Linked DNA regions of Parafrankia discariae. Each later gene encodes a partner of the first gene's protein in a complex. Links are inferred from orthologs where the notes say so. Each region holds a gene or a part of one and is shown in the gene's direction. Other genes may lie near its edges.

What was found.
Region 2: the proteins of pcrA (region 1) and uvrB are in contact, whole or in part, in a crystal structure (PDB 7EGT), measured with the Thermus thermophilus proteins. The link is inferred for Parafrankia discariae from one-to-one orthologs. Residues at the interface, in WP_096412145.1 of Thermus thermophilus: His654, Arg656, Phe657, Gln666, Asp668, Glu669, Lys680, Arg681, Leu682, Ser683, Lys685, Tyr686, Ala687; in WP_096411307.1 of Thermus thermophilus: Glu23, Leu25, Arg26, Asp27, Gly28, Glu29, Arg30, Phe31, Arg55, Glu326, Asp327, Phe328, Glu379, Ser382, Gln383, His398, Gly400, Arg401.

The regions. Positions count from the first base shown.
Region 1 is NZ_KB891252.1:36,432-46,452, reverse strand. The notes cover bases 4,160-7,296. They hold pcrA (DNA helicase PcrA), read left to right. Parts: upstream 4,160-4,497; coding sequence 4,498-7,095; downstream 7,096-7,296. Other genes in these bases: B056_RS0127550 (FAD-dependent oxidoreductase), read right to left, coding at 7,092-7,296; B056_RS0127560 (pyridoxal-phosphate dependent enzyme), read left to right, coding at 4,160-4,318. Outside these bases: guaA (glutamine-hydrolyzing GMP synthase), read left to right, coding at 287-1,891; more of B056_RS0127560, read left to right, coding at 2,840-4,159; more of B056_RS0127550, read right to left, coding at 7,297-8,255; B056_RS38265 (TetR/AcrR family transcriptional regulator), read left to right, coding at 8,422-9,138; B056_RS38260 (M23 family metallopeptidase), read right to left, coding at 9,208-9,930. UniProt on the Escherichia coli protein: A helicase with DNA-dependent ATPase activity. Unwinds DNA duplexes with 3'-5' polarity. Translocates on single-stranded DNA with 3'-5' polarity. Initiates unwinding more efficiently from a nicked substrate than double-stranded DNA.
Region 2 is NZ_KB891219.1:252,835-261,112, reverse strand. What follows is about bases 5,146-8,060. They hold uvrB (excinuclease ABC subunit UvrB), read left to right. Parts: upstream 5,146-5,497; coding sequence 5,498-7,624; downstream 7,625-8,060. Other genes in these bases: B056_RS0118165 (class I SAM-dependent methyltransferase), read right to left, coding at 7,660-8,060; B056_RS0118175 (helix-turn-helix domain-containing protein), read left to right, coding at 5,146-5,393. Also shown: B056_RS0118195 (glycosyltransferase family 2 protein), read right to left, coding at 1-456; B056_RS0118190 (TerC family protein), read right to left, coding at 756-1,811; B056_RS0118180 (peptidase M50), read right to left, coding at 2,024-3,310; more of B056_RS0118175, read left to right, coding at 3,663-5,145; more of B056_RS0118165, read right to left, coding at 8,061-8,278. UniProt on the Escherichia coli protein: The UvrABC repair system catalyzes the recognition and processing of DNA lesions. A damage recognition complex composed of 2 UvrA and 2 UvrB subunits scans DNA for abnormalities.

The DNA.
Region 1 (10,021 bases):
TTAGTCACCGATGACCTCCTCGGTGAGCACTGTCGGTCGGTCTGTCCATCGTCGTCAGTGACGTTCAAGGGGTCTTAGCGATGGCATCTGGGGGTTCATCGCGTTCGGTGGCCCGTTCGGTCGATCGATCGATCGGTTCGTCGGTTCGGCGGCCCTTCGTCAGCGGGTTCGCCGGCGGGTTCGTCAGTGGTTCGCCGCCACAGTCGAAGGCGGCCCCAATGGGGGGCGAGTGCACGGCCCCGCCGCCTGCCGCACGGGGGTCCACCGCCCTCCGTAGGCTTGATGGGTGAACGAGTCACCTCGCGCCAGCTATGGCTCCACCGGCGCACATCCCGGTTACGATCCGGTTCTCGTGATCGACTTCGGCGCCCAGTACGCCCAGTTGATCGCTCGGCGCGTTCGCGAGTGCCATGTGTACTCGGAGATCGTCCCGTGGGATATGCCGGTAGCCGAGATCCTGGCCCGGCGGCCGGCCGCGCTCATCCTCTCCGGCGGACCGAAGTCCGTCTACTCCTCGGGTGCCCCCCGGGTCGACCCCGCGCTGTTCGCGGCCGGGGTGCCCGTCCTGGGTATCTGCTACGGCCACCAGGTGATGGCGCAGGCGCTGGACGGCACGGTCGCCCGCACCGGCACCGCCGAGTACGGGGCCACCCGGCTGCGGGTGGCCGACCCCGGAGTGCTCTTCGACGGCCTCCCCACCAGCCAGCAGGTCTGGATGTCGCACGGCGACTCGGTGACCGCCGCGCCCCCGGGGTTCCGGGTGACCGCGTCGACGCCGTCCACCCCGGTCGCGGCGTTCGAGGACCCCACCCGCCGGCTCTACGGCGTGCAGTTCCACCCCGAGGTCGTGCACAGCGAGCGCGGGATGGACGTCCTGCGGCACTTCCTGCTGGTCGGCGCGGGCTGCCGGCCGTCCTGGACGATGATCAACATTGTCGAGGAGGCCGTCACCGCGGTGCGGGCCCAGGTCGGCGGCGGCCGCCTCATCTGCGGCCTGTCCGGCGGCGTCGATTCCGCGGTGGCCGCCGCGCTGGTGCAGCGCGCCGTTGGCGACACGCTGACCTGCGTGTTCGTCGACCACGGGCTGTTGCGGGCGGGTGAGGCGGAGCAGGTCGAGCGCGACTTCGTCGCCTCCACCGGCGTCGACCTCGTCCATGTGAAGGCGGCGGACCGCTTCGCCTCGGCGCTGGCCGGCGTGACGGATCCGGAGCGGAAGCGGAAGATCATCGGGCGGGAGTTCATTCGCGTCTTCGAGGAGTCCGCGCGTGAGCTCGACGCCCGGGCGGAGGCGGAGGGAACGCACATCGGTTTCCTCGTCCAGGGCACTCTCTACCCGGACGTCATCGAGTCGGGCTCACCCACCGCCGCCAAGATCAAGTCTCACCACAATGTCGGCGGCCTGCCGGACGACCTGCAGTTCGACCTGGTCGAACCGCTGCGCACCCTGTTCAAGGACGAGGTCCGCCGGCTCGGTGAGGAGCTCGGGCTGCCCGAGGACATCGTCTGGCGCCAGCCGTTCCCGGGTCCGGGGCTGGCTGTCCGCATCATCGGTGAGGTCACCCCCGAACGGCTCGAGATCGTCCGGGCCGCCGACGCGGTCGTCCGGGACGAGATCCGTCGCGCGGGGCTCGACCGGGAGATCTGGCAGGTCTTCGCCGTGCTGCTCGCGGACGTGCGGTCGGTCGGGGTCCAGGGCGACGAGCGGACCTACGGCTTCCCGGTGGTGCTGCGCGCGGTGACCAGCGAGGACGCGATGACCGCCGACTGGGCCCGCTTGCCCTACGACCTGCTGGAACGCATCAGCAACCGGGTCGTCAACGAGGTTCCACAGGTCAACCGGGTCGTCTACGACATCACCTCGAAGCCGCCGGGCACGATCGAGTGGGAGTAGCGGCCCACGGGTGAGGCCACGGTTCGTCCGCGCCGGCGGTGGGACGACGGTTCGTCCGCGCCGCGGGCCGTCCGCCGCGGGCCGGGCGGCTGGCGGCCGGGTAGGCCGGATGGCCGGCGGTGTCCGGCCTTCCGCCGGGTGGTTCCGCCGCCGGCCAGGGCGTCCGTCGGTGGGCCCGCCGGTACGCCGCCCCACCGCCCGGCGGGGCGGTGTTGCGTGGTTCGTGTCCGGGAATTGCCGTGAAATGGTGTCGGATGTTGATTCGCCGCCGGGAAATCGCGTCAGCCGCCCGGCGGAAAGCCGCCGCTTCCGCCGCCGGGCGGGCCGTATTGCGCCCGCCGGCGGTTGTCCGTGCGCGCCGCCGCCCTTCCCGTGCACCGGTCCGGCGGCATCGAGATGCGCCGCCCGTTCCGGGCGACATGTCGCCCGACGTCTTGGTCGTACTTGGCGGTCCCGCATCTCGCCCCGTGGCCATTCGCGGTCGTTCCCGGCGGCCCGGTGTCGGAGACTTCCCGGGCGACTTCCGTACCGTCGAGATCTTTCGCGGACATTCTTGTTGGCGGGTTGTGGGCCGTAAGTCTTGTTTGTGGAGCAAAAAGACGACGAACGCCTCCCGAATCGGGGCATTTAGGGTGTTCTCGTATGTGGTTGACGGCTGTCGGCTCCGGACCCGTCCGTGATCCGCTCGGCGCCGCGGATCGAGGAAGCCCGGCGCCCGGCGGCCCGTACGCCCGCCGTGGCGGTGGTTCGTCGGTGCGGGCGCTGGTTTGACTACGCCCGGGCCGCGGAGCACGCTGGAGGGGTGCCGCAGCACCTCATGGTGATTACGTAGGCGCGTGACCGTCCTCGAACGGGTCGCGCGCCCAGCCCTTCCGCCCTACGGCGGGGGGCTTTTTTGTTTGCCGCGGCCCCAGCGAGGTGGCCGCCGAGCCACCCAGGAGATCTTCGATGACATCACCATCCGTGAGCGGGCCCTCGGCGACCGGCGCCTCGCCGTCCCGGGTGGGCGACCCGGCTGACGCCGACGACGCGGGAGATCGCCCGGCCGCGGCAGCTCCGGTGGCCCCGGCCGTAACCGGGGTCACCCCGGTCGCCGCCCGGGTCGGAGCGCGGCCGGGGCTGTTGCGGCCGGGCGGCCCGCGCAGGGCGTCCAGTCGACGCACGCTCGGGCCCCGGGCGGCCGCGTCCGGCCGGGAGGCGGGGTGCCGCCCGGGTAACGGTGCCACGCTGCCGTCCGGTGTCGCGGTGTCGTCCGGTGCCACGCTGCCGGCCGGAACCGCGTTGCCGGCGGACGCCGCGCTGCCGGCCGGGACCGCGGCACCGGTTGGGGTCGGGCTGCCGGCCGAGGCCCGGGTGACGGGGGCGCCGGCGGTCGACGTCGCCGACGTGGTGGCCGCCGCCGACGGGCTGCGGGGGGTCGCCCGGCGCACCCGGGTCGTGGCCGACGCCGACCTGACCCGACGCACCGGCTCGCCAGTCTGGCTCAAGTGTGAGCACGAGCAGCACACCGGGTCGTTCAAGCTGCGCGGCGCCTATCACCGGATCGCGGCCGCGGGCCCGCGCGCCCGCGAGCGGGGAGTCGTGGCGGCGAGCGCGGGCAACCACGCGCAGGGCGTCGCCTTCGCCGCGGCCCGGTTCGGCGTCGAGGCGACGATCTTCGTGCCGGAGAGCGCCAACCCGTCGAAGGTCGCCGGCACCCGGCGCTGGGGTGCCCGGGTCGAGTACGTCCCGGGCGGGGTCGACGCGGCACTGGCGGCGGCGGCCGCGTTCGCGAGCGCGGGCGGCCGGCTGCTGGTGCATCCCTTCGACGACGCCGCCGTCGTCGCCGGGCAGGGGACGATCGGGCTGGAACTGCTCGAGCAGGTCCCGAACCTCGCCACCGTCATCGTCGGGGTCGGCGGTGGTGGTCTTCTGTGTGGCCTTGCTGTAGCGATCAAGGGCCTGCGCCCGGACGTCCGCGTCATCGGCGTCCAGTCCGCCGCCGCGCCGGCCTTCGCCACCTCCTTCCGTACCGGGCACCGTGTCACGGTGCCCCCGGGCAGCGGCGGCCCGGCGGGATCCGTCGACCAGCCGGGAACCGCGGCCGGGACGATCGCCGACGGGATGGCCGTGGCCGCCCCCGGACGGCTCACCCTCGAGCTCGCCACCCACCTCGTGGACGACGTCGTCACGGTCGACGAGGACGCGTTCTGGGAGGCGATGGTGCTGCTGCGCCGGTCGGGCCAGCGGGTGGAGCCCGCGGGCGCGGCGGGGGTCGCCGCGTTGCTGCGGGCCCCCCTGCTCGCGGTCGGGCCCACCGCGGTGGTGATCTCCGGTGGCAACCTCGACCCAGCCGTCGACACCAGGGTCGCCGCGCTCGCCGCCGGCGCTGACCCGACCGGCGCTGACCCGACCGGCGTCGCCGCGGGCCGTCGGACGGTCGCCTGACAGCCGTCGCGCGAGCGGCGCGGGGACTGCTCGGCCGACTCGCCCCGGCGGTCGTCCGACCCGGCCGCGAGGGCCCGACCGGGGCATGGAAGTGTCGGACCCGCCCGGCAGCATGACGTGGTGGCCGGGGCGGCCGCGGCGCCGGGCGGTTCGCCCGTCGAACGTACGATCGGGGTCTGATGAGCACTCTTTTCGACGACACCTTCGGCCCCGGGGCCCTGGTCGACGGCGGTGCCCCGGCCGGCTCGGGCACCGTGGGCGGCCACGAGCCGCACGGTGATCGTCCCGGCGGCGGGCGGGCGTCCCGCGAGGCCTTCGGCCCGGCGGTGCTCGAGTCCGGCGGCGTCGCCCGCGCCCGGGCACCCCGGCTCGACCCGGACGAACTGCTCGAGGGGCTCAACCCGCAGCAGCGCGCCGCCGTGGTGCACGCCGGCTCTCCCCTGCTGGTCGTCGCCGGTGCCGGGTCCGGCAAGACCCGCGTGCTCACGCACCGGATCGCGTACCTGCTCGCGGCGCGCGGCGCGCGGCCCGGCGAGATCCTGGCGATCACCTTCACGAACAAGGCCGCCGGTGAGATGAAGGAGCGCGTCGAGGCGATCGTGGGGGGCCGCACCCGGGCGATGTGGGTGAGTACCTTCCACTCCGCCTGCGTGCGCATCCTGCGTTCGGAAGCGGGCCGGCTCGGCTTCGCCTCCTCCTTCTCGATCTACGACGCGGCGGACGCCCAGCGCCTCATCACGCTGGTCACCAGGGATCTCGACCTCGATCCGAAGCGGCACACGGCCCGTGGGCTCGCCGCGGCGATCAGCGCGCTGAAGAACGAGCTGGTCGACTGGGAGACGGCCCGGGACAGGGCCACGAACCACATCGAGCGCACCGTCGCCGAGGTGTACGCGGCCTACCAGCAGCGGCTGACCCAGGCGAACGCGCTGGACTTCGACGACCTGATCATGACCACGGTCAACCTGCTCCAGGCGTTCCCGGACGTCGCCGAGCACTACCGGCGCCGGTTCCGCCACGTCCTGGTGGACGAGTACCAGGACACCAACCACGCCCAGTACGTGCTCATCCGTGAGCTCGTGGGCCGCCCGGTGCCCGCGGGCACCGACCCGGCGGCGGATCCCGCCGCCGCCCCGCCCCCCGGTGGTTCCGCGGAGCACGGTGGTTCCGCGGAGCATGACGATTTCACGGAGCACGACGGGGCGGAGTGGCCCGCGGCGGCGGTGCCGCCGTCGGGTGCCGTACCGCCCGCGGAGCTGTGCGTCGTCGGTGACGCGGACCAGTCGATCTACGCCTTCCGTGGCGCGAACATCCGCAACATCGTCGAGTTCGAGCAGGATTTCCCGAACGCGGCGGTCATCCTGCTGGAGCAGAACTACCGCTCCACCCAGACGATCCTCTCCGCGGCGAACGCGGTCATCGCCCGCAACGCCCAGCGCAAGCCCAAGCGCCTGTGGTCGGACGCCGGTGACGGCGAGCGGATCGTCGGCTTCGTCGCCGACAACGAGCACGACGAGGCCGCGTTCGTCGCGGAGGAGATCGACCGCCTCGGCGACGAGAACCTGGCCCGGCCGGCGGACGTCGCGGTCTTCTACCGGACGAACGCGCAGAGCCGCGTGTTCGAGGAGATCTTCATCCGGGTCGGCCTGCCGTACCGGGTCGTCGGCGGCGTCCGGTTCTACGAGCGTCGCGAGATCCGTGATCTTCTTGCCTACCTGCGGGTGCTGGTGAACCCGACGGACACGGTGAACCTGCGGCGCATCCTGAACGTCCCGCGCCGTGGCATCGGCGACCGCGCGGAGGCGATGGTCTCGGCCTTCGCCGAGCGGGAGCGGATCGCCTTCTCCGACGCGCTCACCCGGGTGGACGAGATACCCGGCCTGGCCACCAGGTCGGCCCGCTCGATCCGCGATTTCGTGGCCCTTCTCGACGGCCTGCGCGAGCAGTTGCCCGCCGGCCCGCTGGCCGTGATCGAGGCGGCGCTGGAGCGGACGGGCTACCTCTCGGAGCTGGTCACGGAGGACACCATCGAGGCACAGGGCCGGGTGGAGAACCTGCGTGAGCTCGTCGGGGTCGTCCAGGAGTTCACCGAGCGGCGCCCGGACGGCACGCTCGCCGAGTTCCTGGAGCAGGTGGCGCTCGTCGCCGACGCCGACCAGATCCCCGACGACGACGGCTCGGACGGCGTGGTCACGCTGATGACCCTGCACAGTGCGAAGGGCCTCGAGTTCCCCGTCGTGTTCCTGACCGGTCTCGAGGACGGCGTCTTCCCGCACCTGCGCACGCTCGGGGATCCGACCGGGCTGGAGGAGGAGCGTCGGCTCGCCTACGTGGGTGTCACCCGGGCCCGGGCCAGGCTCTATCTCACCAGGTCCCAGGTGCGCAGCGCCTGGGGGCAGCCGGCCTACAACCCGCCGTCCCGCTTTCTGGGGGAGGTGCCGGATTCGCTCGTCGAGTGGCGGCGGCTGCCCGAGCCGGCTCCGGCCGCGGGCGGTGGGCGGTTCTCCGGCGGCGGGTCGACGGGTACGGGCAACGGTTCCGGTGGGTCCGGCGGGAAGCTGCCGAACTCCCCGTTCGGGGCGAAGCCCGGCCGCCCGGCGGCGCGTCCGATCGTCGAGCTCACCCCCGGCGACCGTGTCACCCATGACACGTTCGGTCTCGGTGTGGTCGTCGCGACGAGTGGGATCGGGGACTCCCGCCAGGCCAAGGTCGACTTCGGCGCGGAGACCGGCACGAAGGACCTCCTCCTGCGCTACGCCCCGGTCGAGAAGCTCTAGCCCGCGGTCGGCGCGGTCGCCGCGTGCGGCAGGGTGCCGAGGTCGTAGTCGTAGAGCCAGCCGGTCGCCCGTTCGTACATCCGTGGGAAGACGATCGGCATGATCAGATCACGGAGCCGGGCGGCCACCGGGCCCGCCGTCTTGGCGTCGCGGTTCGCGCTGGCGGCCCGCGTCATCTTCCCGAGCCGGTCGCGGCGCAGCCGGTCGTAGGTCGCCAGCGCGTCGCTCGTCGTGGTCCGCCGGCCGAGCTCACGCCCGAGAACAACGGCGTCCTCCAACGCCATCGACCCGCCCTGCCCGGCGCCCACGGGATGAGCGGCGTCGCCGATCAGGACGACCCGGTCGTCGTGGTGGCGAGGTACGAGCGGCAGGGTGTGCAGGAGCGTGCCACCGTGTACCCGGGTGGTCGCGCGCAGGACGGCGGCGGCCCGCCGCTCGGCGGCGAAGATCCCGGTCAGCTCGGCGACCCCCACCGCGCGCGGGTCGGGCGGGGTGCGTGACGAGACCTGAGCCGACCACCAGACACCGCCGTCCGGTGCCGGCACGTAGAGGAAGGCACCTCGCCGCCCGAAGATCATGTTGAACGCGTCGGGTTCGACGTCGAGGGTGTGCGACTCACCCGACACCGAGTAGAGCCCGGCGTACCCGGGATCCGCGGCGGTGGGATGCAGCAGCCGCCGGGTGGCGGACCAGATCCCGTCCGCGCCGACGATCAGGTCGGCGCCGGCGCGGAGCCGTTCGAGCGCGGAGATGTCGAGTGGATCGTCGGTGCTGATCCGGGCGCCCAGCCGCGTCGCCTCGGCGCGCAGCACGGAGACGAGGTCGGCGCGCATCAGGGTGACGCTGTGCAGGGGATCGCTCGAGCGGCGGCCGCGGGGCACGTCGCCGAGCAGGCGGCCACCGCCGGACCACATTCGCTGCCGCTCGACGGCGCGGCCCGCGGCCTGGACCGGCGGCAGGCAGCCCAGCGCGTCCAGTGCGCGCAGCCCGTTGGCGGCCAGGCTCACGAACGAGCCGACGGGGCCGGCCGGCTCCGCGTACGCCTCGTGGACGGTGACCGTCGCGCCGGCCCGCGCCAGCGCGATCGCGCTGGCCGCCCCCGCCACACCGCCGCCGACCACCACCACACGTAGCGGAGCTGTGGCAGTCGCGTCAGCCATGTCGCACTCCTCGGATCAAGGGGGTTCGACTGTCTGCCGAACCCGAACTCGCCGAACCCGAACTCGCCGAACCCGAACTCGCCGAACTTAAATTCACTGAAATTTAATTCAGCGAATGAGGGTTCAGTATTGTTGTCCCGACGCGCGGAGTCAAGGAGGGGGCAACATGAGCGTTCGCAAGGAGCGGGCGGCGCGGACCGAGGTCGCGCTGAAGGAGGCGGCCCGGCAGCTGTTCGTGGAACGGGGCTACCTCAACACCAAGATCACGGACATCACCGCCGCCGCGGGCCGCTCGGCGGGCTCGTTCTACGAGCACTTCAGTAGTAAGGAGAACCTGCTGCAGGCCCTGCTGGCCGACATGCACGGCCAGGCCGGCGAGGCGATCGCGGGCGAGGCGGTGGTCGGCGGGGGGACGGTCGGCGGGGCGGCGGGTGACGCGGGGCATCCCCGCGAGCACGACCTCACCGACCGCGCGCAGCTGCGCGCACACCTGGCCGTCGCCTGGCGCGTGATGCGGGCCAACCTGCCGGTCGTGGTCGCGCTGTACGAGTCGGCCATCAACCGGGGGGTACGGTCGGACGCGCTGTGGGAGCAGCTCGTCCAGGACACGGCGGTGCTGTGCGAGCACCTGGAGTACCTGCGCGAGCGCGGTCACCGGCTGCCCGGTGAGCCGGTCCTCGTCGCCGCGGCGATGGGCGCGCTGCTGTCGACGCTGGCCTACGCCCTGCTTCCCTCGAACGAGGCCGGCTTCTCCGACGACGATGTCATCGACACGCTCACCGAACTGCTGCTCGCCGGAGTGCGGGGCGACCCGTCGGAGTCCGGCGACCCGTCCGGGCCCGGCGAACCGTCAGAGCCCGGCGAACCGCTCCAGCCCCGGTAGTCGCCTGGTCTCGGGCCGGTCCTCAGCCGCCCGGCCTCGGTCGCGCCCGGCCTCAGCCGTGGCCGGCGCTCAGTCGTGGCTGGTCTGCGTCGTGGCCTGGTCTCCGTAGTGGACGCCGTGACCGGCGAGCCAGGCCAACGGGTCGACCTTCGTTCCGTACTGGCCGTTGAGGCGGACCTCGAAGTGCAGGTGCGGACCGGTGGAGTGGCCGGTGCTGCCCTCCTTGCCGATCTGCTCGCCGGTGGCGACCTCCTGCCCGAGCCGCACGTCGATGCGTGACAGATGGCCGTAGCTGGTGACCACGTTGTTCTCGTGCATGATCTGCACGAAGTTCCCGTAGCCCGACTCCCAGCCGGCGTAGATGACGGTGCCGCGGTGCGCCGCGTAGATCGGCGTCCCGTGTGCGGCGCCGAAGTCCACGCCGATGTGGTGGTTGGCGCCACCGAAGCCCTGGGTGATCCGTGCCTCGATCGGGCGGACCCACCGGGCGGCCTCCAGGCGCTCGGTCTCGGAGGCGACCGCGGCGGCGTACTGGGTCAGAGTCGCCGCGGCCTCGCGGGCCCCGATCTGGTCGGTGACCTGCAGGTAGGTGCTCAGCCGGCGTTGCGCCTCGGCGGCCGCGTCGTCCGGAGCCACGCCGGTGAGACCGTCCGTCCCGCCGGCGGAGATGACGTTGACCGTTCCGGCCGCGGAACCGCCCGGGCCGGTGGATGCGCCGAGCACGGTGCCGGTCGGGCGGATCTCCGGCGACGTGGTGGTCTCCGAGTGCGCCACCCCGGTACTGTTGATCATGACAAGCCCGATGGTGGACGCCACCGCGGTGGCGACACCCGTGCGCCGTAGCTGGACGGCGGCGAAACCCGATCTACCGAACGCGGATGAT
Region 2 (8,278 bases), on another replicon or contig:
ACCGCGCACCGCCGTGTACGCATTCGTCCGGATGTTGGGAAGCACCGCCGTGCTCCGGCCGGAGCCGCCGTTGTCGCCCCACACCGGGAAACCCACCACGTCCGCGTCGGCGGGCATCGACCCGAGGACGTCGGGAAGCAGGTCCCGGGTGCCGCCGGGCATGGTCACATCGCTGTTCACGACGAGCAGCCACTCGGGTGGGGACCCGGACCCCGGCTCCCGGGCCGGCCCGGGCCGCAGCGCACGGAGCACGGCGATGTTCACCGCCGTTCCGTAGCCGACGTTCCCGTGCCCCTCGTACAGCTCGACGTCCGCGGGCAGGTCGTCGTGCACCGTGCCGGGTCGGTTCTCGACCAGGGCGACCCGGCAGCCGGAAACCTCGGCCAGGGTCGCCAGAAGACAGTGGAGCTGCGGTGATCCACCATAGGAGACAACAACGGCCAAAAGGTTATGCATAGTCCGCCTTGGACGAGAAACAGAGGGATTTGGGACACCCGGACGATCCCGGCTGCCACAAAACACTAACGTGAGCGCCACGGTGTCACCCACAGGACAATCGGCGCGTCGCCGAGTATTAATTCGTATTAATAATGAGCAGCTCTCGCCGGCCCGGCGGACCCGCCGTCCGGAAGCCGCCCGCGGCCCCACCAGGCCAGGCCGGGCCGGCCCGGACCCGCCCACGGCGACGCGGGGCGAAGCCCGCCGGCCGGCCCGGACCGGGCCCGCCTGAACCGGGCCCGCCCCGCCGCCGGCGACTAACGTCCGGGGTCCGCCACGTTGGCCGCCGGCGCGTCGACCCGGGTGTCGACCCGGGTGTCCGCGCCGGTCACCGGACGATCGCCGGCGCCGATCCCGCCGGCCCCGCCGTGGCCGTGGTCGTCCTGGCCGTCGTCCGCGTCCGCGGCCGGCGGCTCCGTCGCCAGCGACCAGACGATCGACCCGGCCAGCACCACCGCGATCACCACGAGGGACAGCCAGATCGGCATGTGCCAGACATCGGTGAGCAGCATCTTCACGCCGATGAAGGCGAGGATCACGGCCAGCCCGGTCGCCAGGTGGTGGAACTTCTCCATCAGCCCGGAGAGGAGGAAGAACAGCGATCGCAGCCCGAGGATCGCCAGCGCGTTCGCGGTGTAGACGAGGAAGGTCTCGTTCGTCACGCCGAGCGCCGCCGGCACCGAGTCGAAGGCGAACAGGACGTCCGCGGTCTCGACCGCGACCAGCACGGCGAGCAGCGGGGTGGCGATCAGCTTGCCGGCCCGCCGCAGGATGAAGTGCTGCCCCTGGTAGTCATCCGTCACCGGGACCACCCGGCGCAGCAGCCGGACGGCCCGGCTCTGCCCCGGATCCAGGTCGACGCCGTCGTCGCGGACCATCTTGAACGCCGTGTACAGCAGGAAGGCACCGAAGATGTAGATCACGAAACTGAAGTTCTCGAGCAGCGCGATGCCGGCCGCGATGAACAGGAAGCGCAGCACCAGGGCGCCCAGCACGCCGTAGAACAGGACGCGGTGCTGGTACTCCCGCGGGACCTTGAAGTACGAGAAGATCAGCGCGAAGACGAACAGGTTGTCGACCGAGAGGCTCTTCTCGAGCAGGTAGGCCGCCGTGTACTCACCGGCCGCGCCGGGGCCCTGCCACGCCCAGATGACGAAGGCGAAGGCCACCCCCAGCGACACCCAGCCGACGCTCCACCACGCGGCCTCCTTGAAGCCGATGACGTGCGCCCTGCGGTGCGCGAGCAGGTCGATGGCGAGCAACAGGAGCAGGCCACCGATGAAGGCGGCCCAGGCCCAGGCGGGTACATCCACGGAATCTCCTTCGGGTGGGTACAGGGTGTCGCGGCCGGTGGCCGCGGTCACCGGCCGGGGCGCGACGGCCCCGGCCGGGAGTGCTGTGCTCTGGTCCGCCGGGCGCCGTTGCCAGCAGCGTGACCAGAGCCGGTTCAGAAGACGGGCGGTCAGGCCCGGGCGGGACGACCGGGACGAGCGGTTGGCCGGTGTGATCAGTACGGGCGGCGCGACTACCGGCGGCGGCGGCCGAAGCCGGCCGGGGTGACCACCCGGCCGGGCAGCGGGGTGGTCTCCAGCGCCCGAGCCAGTTCTCCCGGGCCCACGGTGCCCACCATCACGGGCCAGCCGTCCGGGCCGTCGGCGACGACGACGATCACACCGGCGGCGGGCCGGCGGGCCAGCCGCGACGCGACCGCGGCGAGCGGCTCCTCCGGCCGGGCGGTGGCGACCCGGTCCAGCGGGATGGTCACCCGGGACACCCGGGCCAGGCCGCGGTCGTCCGCGGGTACCGCGGCGAGATCACGGAGCAGGGCGACGCCGACCAGCGGACCGGCGAAGTCCCGGACCCCGAACACCGAGCCGCGGGACGGCAGCACGGTCTCGTCCAGCGCGGCGGCGACTGTCTTCCAGGACGACAGCGGCTCCGGGGCGGGCGTCATCACGTCACGGACGAAGACCCCCCGCAACGCGGCAGAGGCGCGTTCCTGCGTCTGCGCGAGCCGGGACGTCCCGAGGGCGAGCCAGCCGAGGAGGATCGCCCACAGGCCGACCAGCCCGACCAGGAACACGGCCGCCACACCGAAGACGATCAGGGTCCACCCGGTGATGACCCCGGCGCGGGCCACGGCCGCGCCCGCGGCCGCCTCGTCACCGGTACGGCGCAGCACCCGGGCGGCGAGGATCCGCCCGCCGGCGCTGCGCGGCGCGGGCAGCAGGTCGACGACGGTGACGAGCAGGGCGAACGTGCCGACCCAGAGCGCCAGTTCGCCGACCAGGGCGAGCGTTCCGCCGGGGGCGAGCGCGCCGACGGCGACCAGCACCGTCCCGGCCAGGGCCGTCACCATGAGGCCCGCGCGGGCGATCGCGGCGTCGGCGACCGCGTCACCGGTCACCGGGGTGAGGGCGTCACCGGTCACCGGGGTGCCGGGGTCACCGGCACCGCTCGCCGGGCCGGCACCGCTCGACAGGCCGGCGCCGCCCCGGTCGACCGAGCGGCCACGTGCGGGGGTGAGGCCCAGCCGGCTCCCGAAGGCGCCGAGGGTGATCCCGGTGACCGTGATCCCGGCCCGGCGCGCGGCGGCGGCACGGGCCAGGTCGGCCCCGAGCAGGATCGCGACGAGCAGACCCGCGCCGAGCACGCCCCCGCTGAAGTAGGCGAAGGCCGGGCGGTTCGGCACGGTGGCGGGGAGAGTGAGGGCGCCGAGCACGACCGTCACGACCGCCACGGACACGAACAGGCCCGGGCGGACCGCGATCGGCGGCAGCGCCGTGGGGCGGGAGCCGTCCTTCGTGGACATGTCTCGGGTAGATCCTTTGCCTTTCACCGTCAGTCACTTCCGTCGGGGGCTTCGGTTCGCCGTGCTGGCACCTGGGCGGGACGATGATCGCGGTGCCGGGTGGGCCGACGGGCGATGCCGGGATCACCCCCGGGAGGGGCCGGATCCGCTCCGCGCCGGCCTGCCGTCGGCGCCCCGGAGGGCCCCGTACCAGGCTCAATGCCAGCCTGCCCTTCGGCGTCCCGGCAGACACCGTCCGGAGTCCGCGACTTTGTCTACGATTTCCTTGCCGATACTCGGCAGCCGAGCGGGGGGAGAGCATGAGGTGACGAAAAGGGATCAAAAGCCCAGGCCGGTTTTCCCGGACGACGACATGCCAGCCGGGCTGCCCGGCACCAGCCTCACCCGGCTGCCCCGGGCCGCGGTGCTCGCGGCGGCCGACGCCCGCCTGCACGCCGGCCTGCTGGGCAACTATCTGGAGGTGCTCGCCTCGGCGGCTGACAGCGGCCGGCGGCTGTCCCGCGCCGAGCTCGACGTCTTCCGGGCGCTCGGCCAGGCCGCCGCCGAGTCCGGCGCCTCCCTGCCGGCGCTCGTCGACCTCTACCTCTCCGCCACCTGGCGGATCTGGCCGTCGCTGCCCGCCGTCCGCCAGGCCGACCGGGCCGCGCGCGACCTGGGACGGACACCGCCGGCGATCCTGGACGGGGGGGCGCTGCCGGCCGCCCCGGACGGCCGGCCGCCGGCCGCCGCCCACGCCGCCCATGCCGAGCACGCCGAGCACGCGCGGCAGTCCCAGCAGTCCCAGCGTGCCGAGGGCGCCGGTGATCCCACGGATCTCAGCGGGCTGACCGTCGGGGCGGTCTCGCGCACCCGCGCGGCGGCGTCGGCCGTCCTACGGGCCAGCGACGACGCGGTCGCGGCGGTGTGCGAGGGCTACGAGCGGGCCCGCGCGGCCCGGGCGCGCTCGGAGGAGGCGATGCGCCGCGAGCTGGTGGACGACCTGCTCACCGGTACCTCCGAGCTCGGGCCGCTGCTCGAGCGGGCCGCCGCGTTCGGGCTGCGGCTGGAGGCGCCGCACGTCGTGCTGGTCGCGGCGGGCGGGCGGCGCTTCCTGGACGGGCGGGCGGTCGTCCGCGGCATCGAGGAGGCGCTGCGCGCCCAGTGCCCCACGGAGCCCCTGGTCGCGACCAAGGACGGGCTGCTCGTCTGCGTCGTCCCGCAGGAGACCGACCTGACCCGGCCCGTCCCCCCCGCGGAGACGATCACGCCGGGCGACAACACCGCACCGGACGGCCGCCCCGCCGACCGACCGCTGGACGGGTCGCCGGACGGTTCGGTGGGCGGGTCGACCAGGGCCGGGGTGACCAGCGTGAGCGATCCCGCGGCGGGCCGTCACCACCCCGGGCACCATCCCGTCCATCACCCCGTGCACGCCCGGCCGGACGGCGGCTCCGGGCACCCGCGGGTCGACCGGCCGGCGCTCGACCGGGAGACCGCCCGCCCGCGCGTCACGGCGCCGCGGGGCCGGCGCCGGATGGACCCGCCCGGCCCCGGCGACGCCGGGTTCGCGCCGCTGCCGGCGTTCTCCCCCGTCGGTGCCGCGCCGTCCACCGCCATCAAAGCGGTCACCGGGCGGCTGGCGGTGGAGCCGGAGCTCGTGTGGCGGCTGGGGGTCAGCCGGCCCCGCAGCGGGGTCGCCGGCGTGCGCATCGGCTACGAGGAGGCCCGCAACGCCGTCGAGCTGGCCGGGCGGCTGCGGCTGGACGGCCAGGTCGTCCACGCCGACGACCTGCTCATCTACAAGGTGCTGCTCCGCGACCGGGAGCCGCTGGAAGAGCTCGTCGACGCGGTGCTCAGCCCGCTGCGGGCGGCGCGGGGCGGTGCCGGGCCGCTGATCGAGACGCTCGACGCCTACTTCGCGACCGGCGGCGTGGCGCTCGCCGCGGCCCGCCGGCTGCACCTGTCGGTGCGCGCGCTCACCTACCGGCTCGACCGCATCCACGCGCTGACCCGGCACGACCCGACCTCACCGACGGACCGCTACGTCCTGCAGACCGCCGTGCTCGGCGCCCGGCTGCTCGGCTGGGAGGGCGCCGCGCGCTGAGCGACCACGCCGCGTGGGGTCGCGGGGGCCGCCGGGTGCCACCGCCGGGGCGGTCGGGTACCGCCGCCGGGAAACTGTCGGAGGCGTGTGGTGTTCTGGGACTCGTGAGCACAGCGTTCGAACGCCCCACCACGGACCTCCATCGCTCGGCCGCGCCGTTCGAGGTCGTCTCGGATTTCGCCCCCTCAGGCGACCAGCCGGCGGCGATCGACGAGCTGGCCCGCCGCGTGCGGGCCGGTGAGAAGGACGTCGTGCTCCTGGGCGCGACGGGCACCGGCAAGTCGGCCACCACCGCCTGGCTGGTGGAACGTCTGCAGCGCCCGACGCTGGTGATGGCCCCCAACAAGACGCTGGCCGCCCAGCTCGCGAACGAGTTCCGCGAGCTGCTGCCGAACAACGCCGTCGAGTACTTCGTCTCGTACTACGACTACTACCAGCCCGAGGCCTACATCGCGCAGACCGACACCTACATCGAGAAGGACTCCTCGATCAACGAGGAGGTCGAGCGGCTGCGCCACTCGGCGACGATGAACCTCCTCACCCGGCGCGACGTGATCGTCGTCGCCAGCGTGAGCTGCATCTACGGCCTGGGTACCCCCCAGGAGTACATCGACCGGATGGTCCGGCTGCGCGTCGGCGACGAGATCGAGCGCGACCGTCTGCTGCGCCGTTTCGTCGACGTCCAGTACGCCCGCAACGACCTCGCCTTCACCCGCGGGACGTTCCGGGTCCGCGGCGACACCGTCGAGGTGTTCCCGGTCTACGAGGAGCTCGCCGTCCGGATCGAGATGTTCGGCGACGAGATCGAGCGACTGACCTACCTGCACCCGCTCACCGGGGAGATCGTCCGGGAGTCGCAGGAGGTCTTCGTCTTCCCCGCCACCCACTACGTCGCCGGTCCGGAGCGGATGGAGCGGGCGATCGCCGGCATCGAGACGGAGCTCACCGACCGGCTGGCCGAGCTGGAGGGCCAGGGCAAGCTGCTGGAGGCGCAGCGGCTGCGGATGCGCACCACCTACGACATCGAGATGATGCGCCAGGTCGGCTTCTGCTCGGGCATCGAGAACTACTCCCGGCACATCGACGGCCGGGCCGCCGGCACCGCCCCGCACACCCTGCTCGACTACTTCCCGGACGACTTCCTGCTGGTCATCGACGAGTCGCACGTCACCGTCCCGCAGATCGGCGGAATGTACGAGGGCGACATGTCCCGCAAGCGGAACCTGGTCGACCACGGCTTCCGGCTGCCGAGCGCCATCGACAACCGGCCGTTGCGCTGGGAGGAGTTCCTGGAGCGCATCGGCCAAACGGTCTACCTCTCGGCGACCCCGGGGCCCTACGAGCTGGGGCGCGGCGACGGCGTCGTCGAACAGATCATCCGGCCGACCGGCCTGCTCGACCCGGAGATCGTGCTGAAGCCGACCAAGGGCCAGATCGACGATCTGGTGCACGAGATCCGGATCCGCGCGGAACGCGACGAGCGGATCCTGGTCACCACGCTGACCAAGAAGATGTCCGAGGATCTCACCGACTACCTGCTCGAGCTCGGCATCCGGGTGCGCTACCTGCACAGCGAGGTCGACACGCTGCGCCGGGTCGAGCTGCTGACCGAGCTGCGCCGCGGCGAGTTCGACGTGCTCGTCGGCATCAACCTGCTCCGCGAGGGCCTCGACCTGCCCGAGGTGTCGCTGGTGGCCATCCTCGACGCGGACAAGGAGGGCTTCCTGCGCTCGGACAAGTCCCTGATCCAGACCATCGGACGGGCCGCCCGCAACGTCTCCGGCCAGGTCCACATGTACGCGGACAAGATCACCCCGTCGATGAGCAAGGCCATCGAGGAGACGAACCGGCGCCGGGAGAAGCAGGTCGCCTACAACACCGAGCGCGGTCTCGACCCGCAGCCGCTACGCAAGAAGGTCGTCGACATCCTCGAGGACATGGTCCGCGAGTCGGCGGGCGAGGAGATGATCGGCGGCGGCGGCCGGGCGCAGTCCCGCGGCAAGGCCCCGGTGCCCGGGATGAAGTCGAAGGCGGGAGACGCGGTCGGCCGGTACGCGGCGGAGCTCGCCGGCATGCCGCGCCACGAGCTCGCCCAGCTCATCCGCCAGCTCGACGACCAGATGCACGAGGCCGCCAAGGAGCTGCAGTTCGAGCTGGCGGCCCGGCTGCGCGACGAGGTCAACGAACTGAAGAAGGAGCTGCGCGGAATGGACGCCGCGAACGTCCGGTAGCCGCGCGAACGCCCGGTGCCGGAACCGGGCCGGGGTCAGGCCGCGCGGCGGGCGTGGATCTCGAGGCGGACGTAGTCGACGGCGGGCCGGGGCAGCCGCTCGGCGACCGCCCGGACGAAGGCCGCGCGCTCGTCGACGCCCAGCCTGGCCAGGTGCGCGCCGAGCACGACCTCCAGGTAGTCGTGCAACGCGGCCGGATCATCGAACCGGGCGGGCTCGGCGCGCAGCCGGGCGTCGATGTCGACGAAGCCGGCCGCGGCGAGACGCCGCTCCGTCTCGGCCGGCGTCGCGAAGTTCCACACCTGCGGAGCCTCCCCGAGCACCGCCGCCAGGGCCGCCTGGACGGAGGCGATGTTGCCGTGGCCGCCGCAGTCGACCGCGAGCCGGCCCCCCGGCCGCAGGACCGCCGCGAGGTTGTCGAACACCCGCCGGTGATCGGCTATCCAGTGCAGGGCGGCCACGCTCAGCACGGCGTCGACCGGCCCGGCGACCGGCAGCGGGTCGCCCAGGTCCGACTGGAGGACGGTGAGCCGTCCCGAGTCGGGCAGCCGCGCGCGGAGCTGGTCGAGCATGGCCGCCGAGGCGTCGACGGCGACGACCCGGCCGCGCGGGAGCGCCTCGAGCAGCACCGCGGTGTCCCGCCCGGTGCCGCAG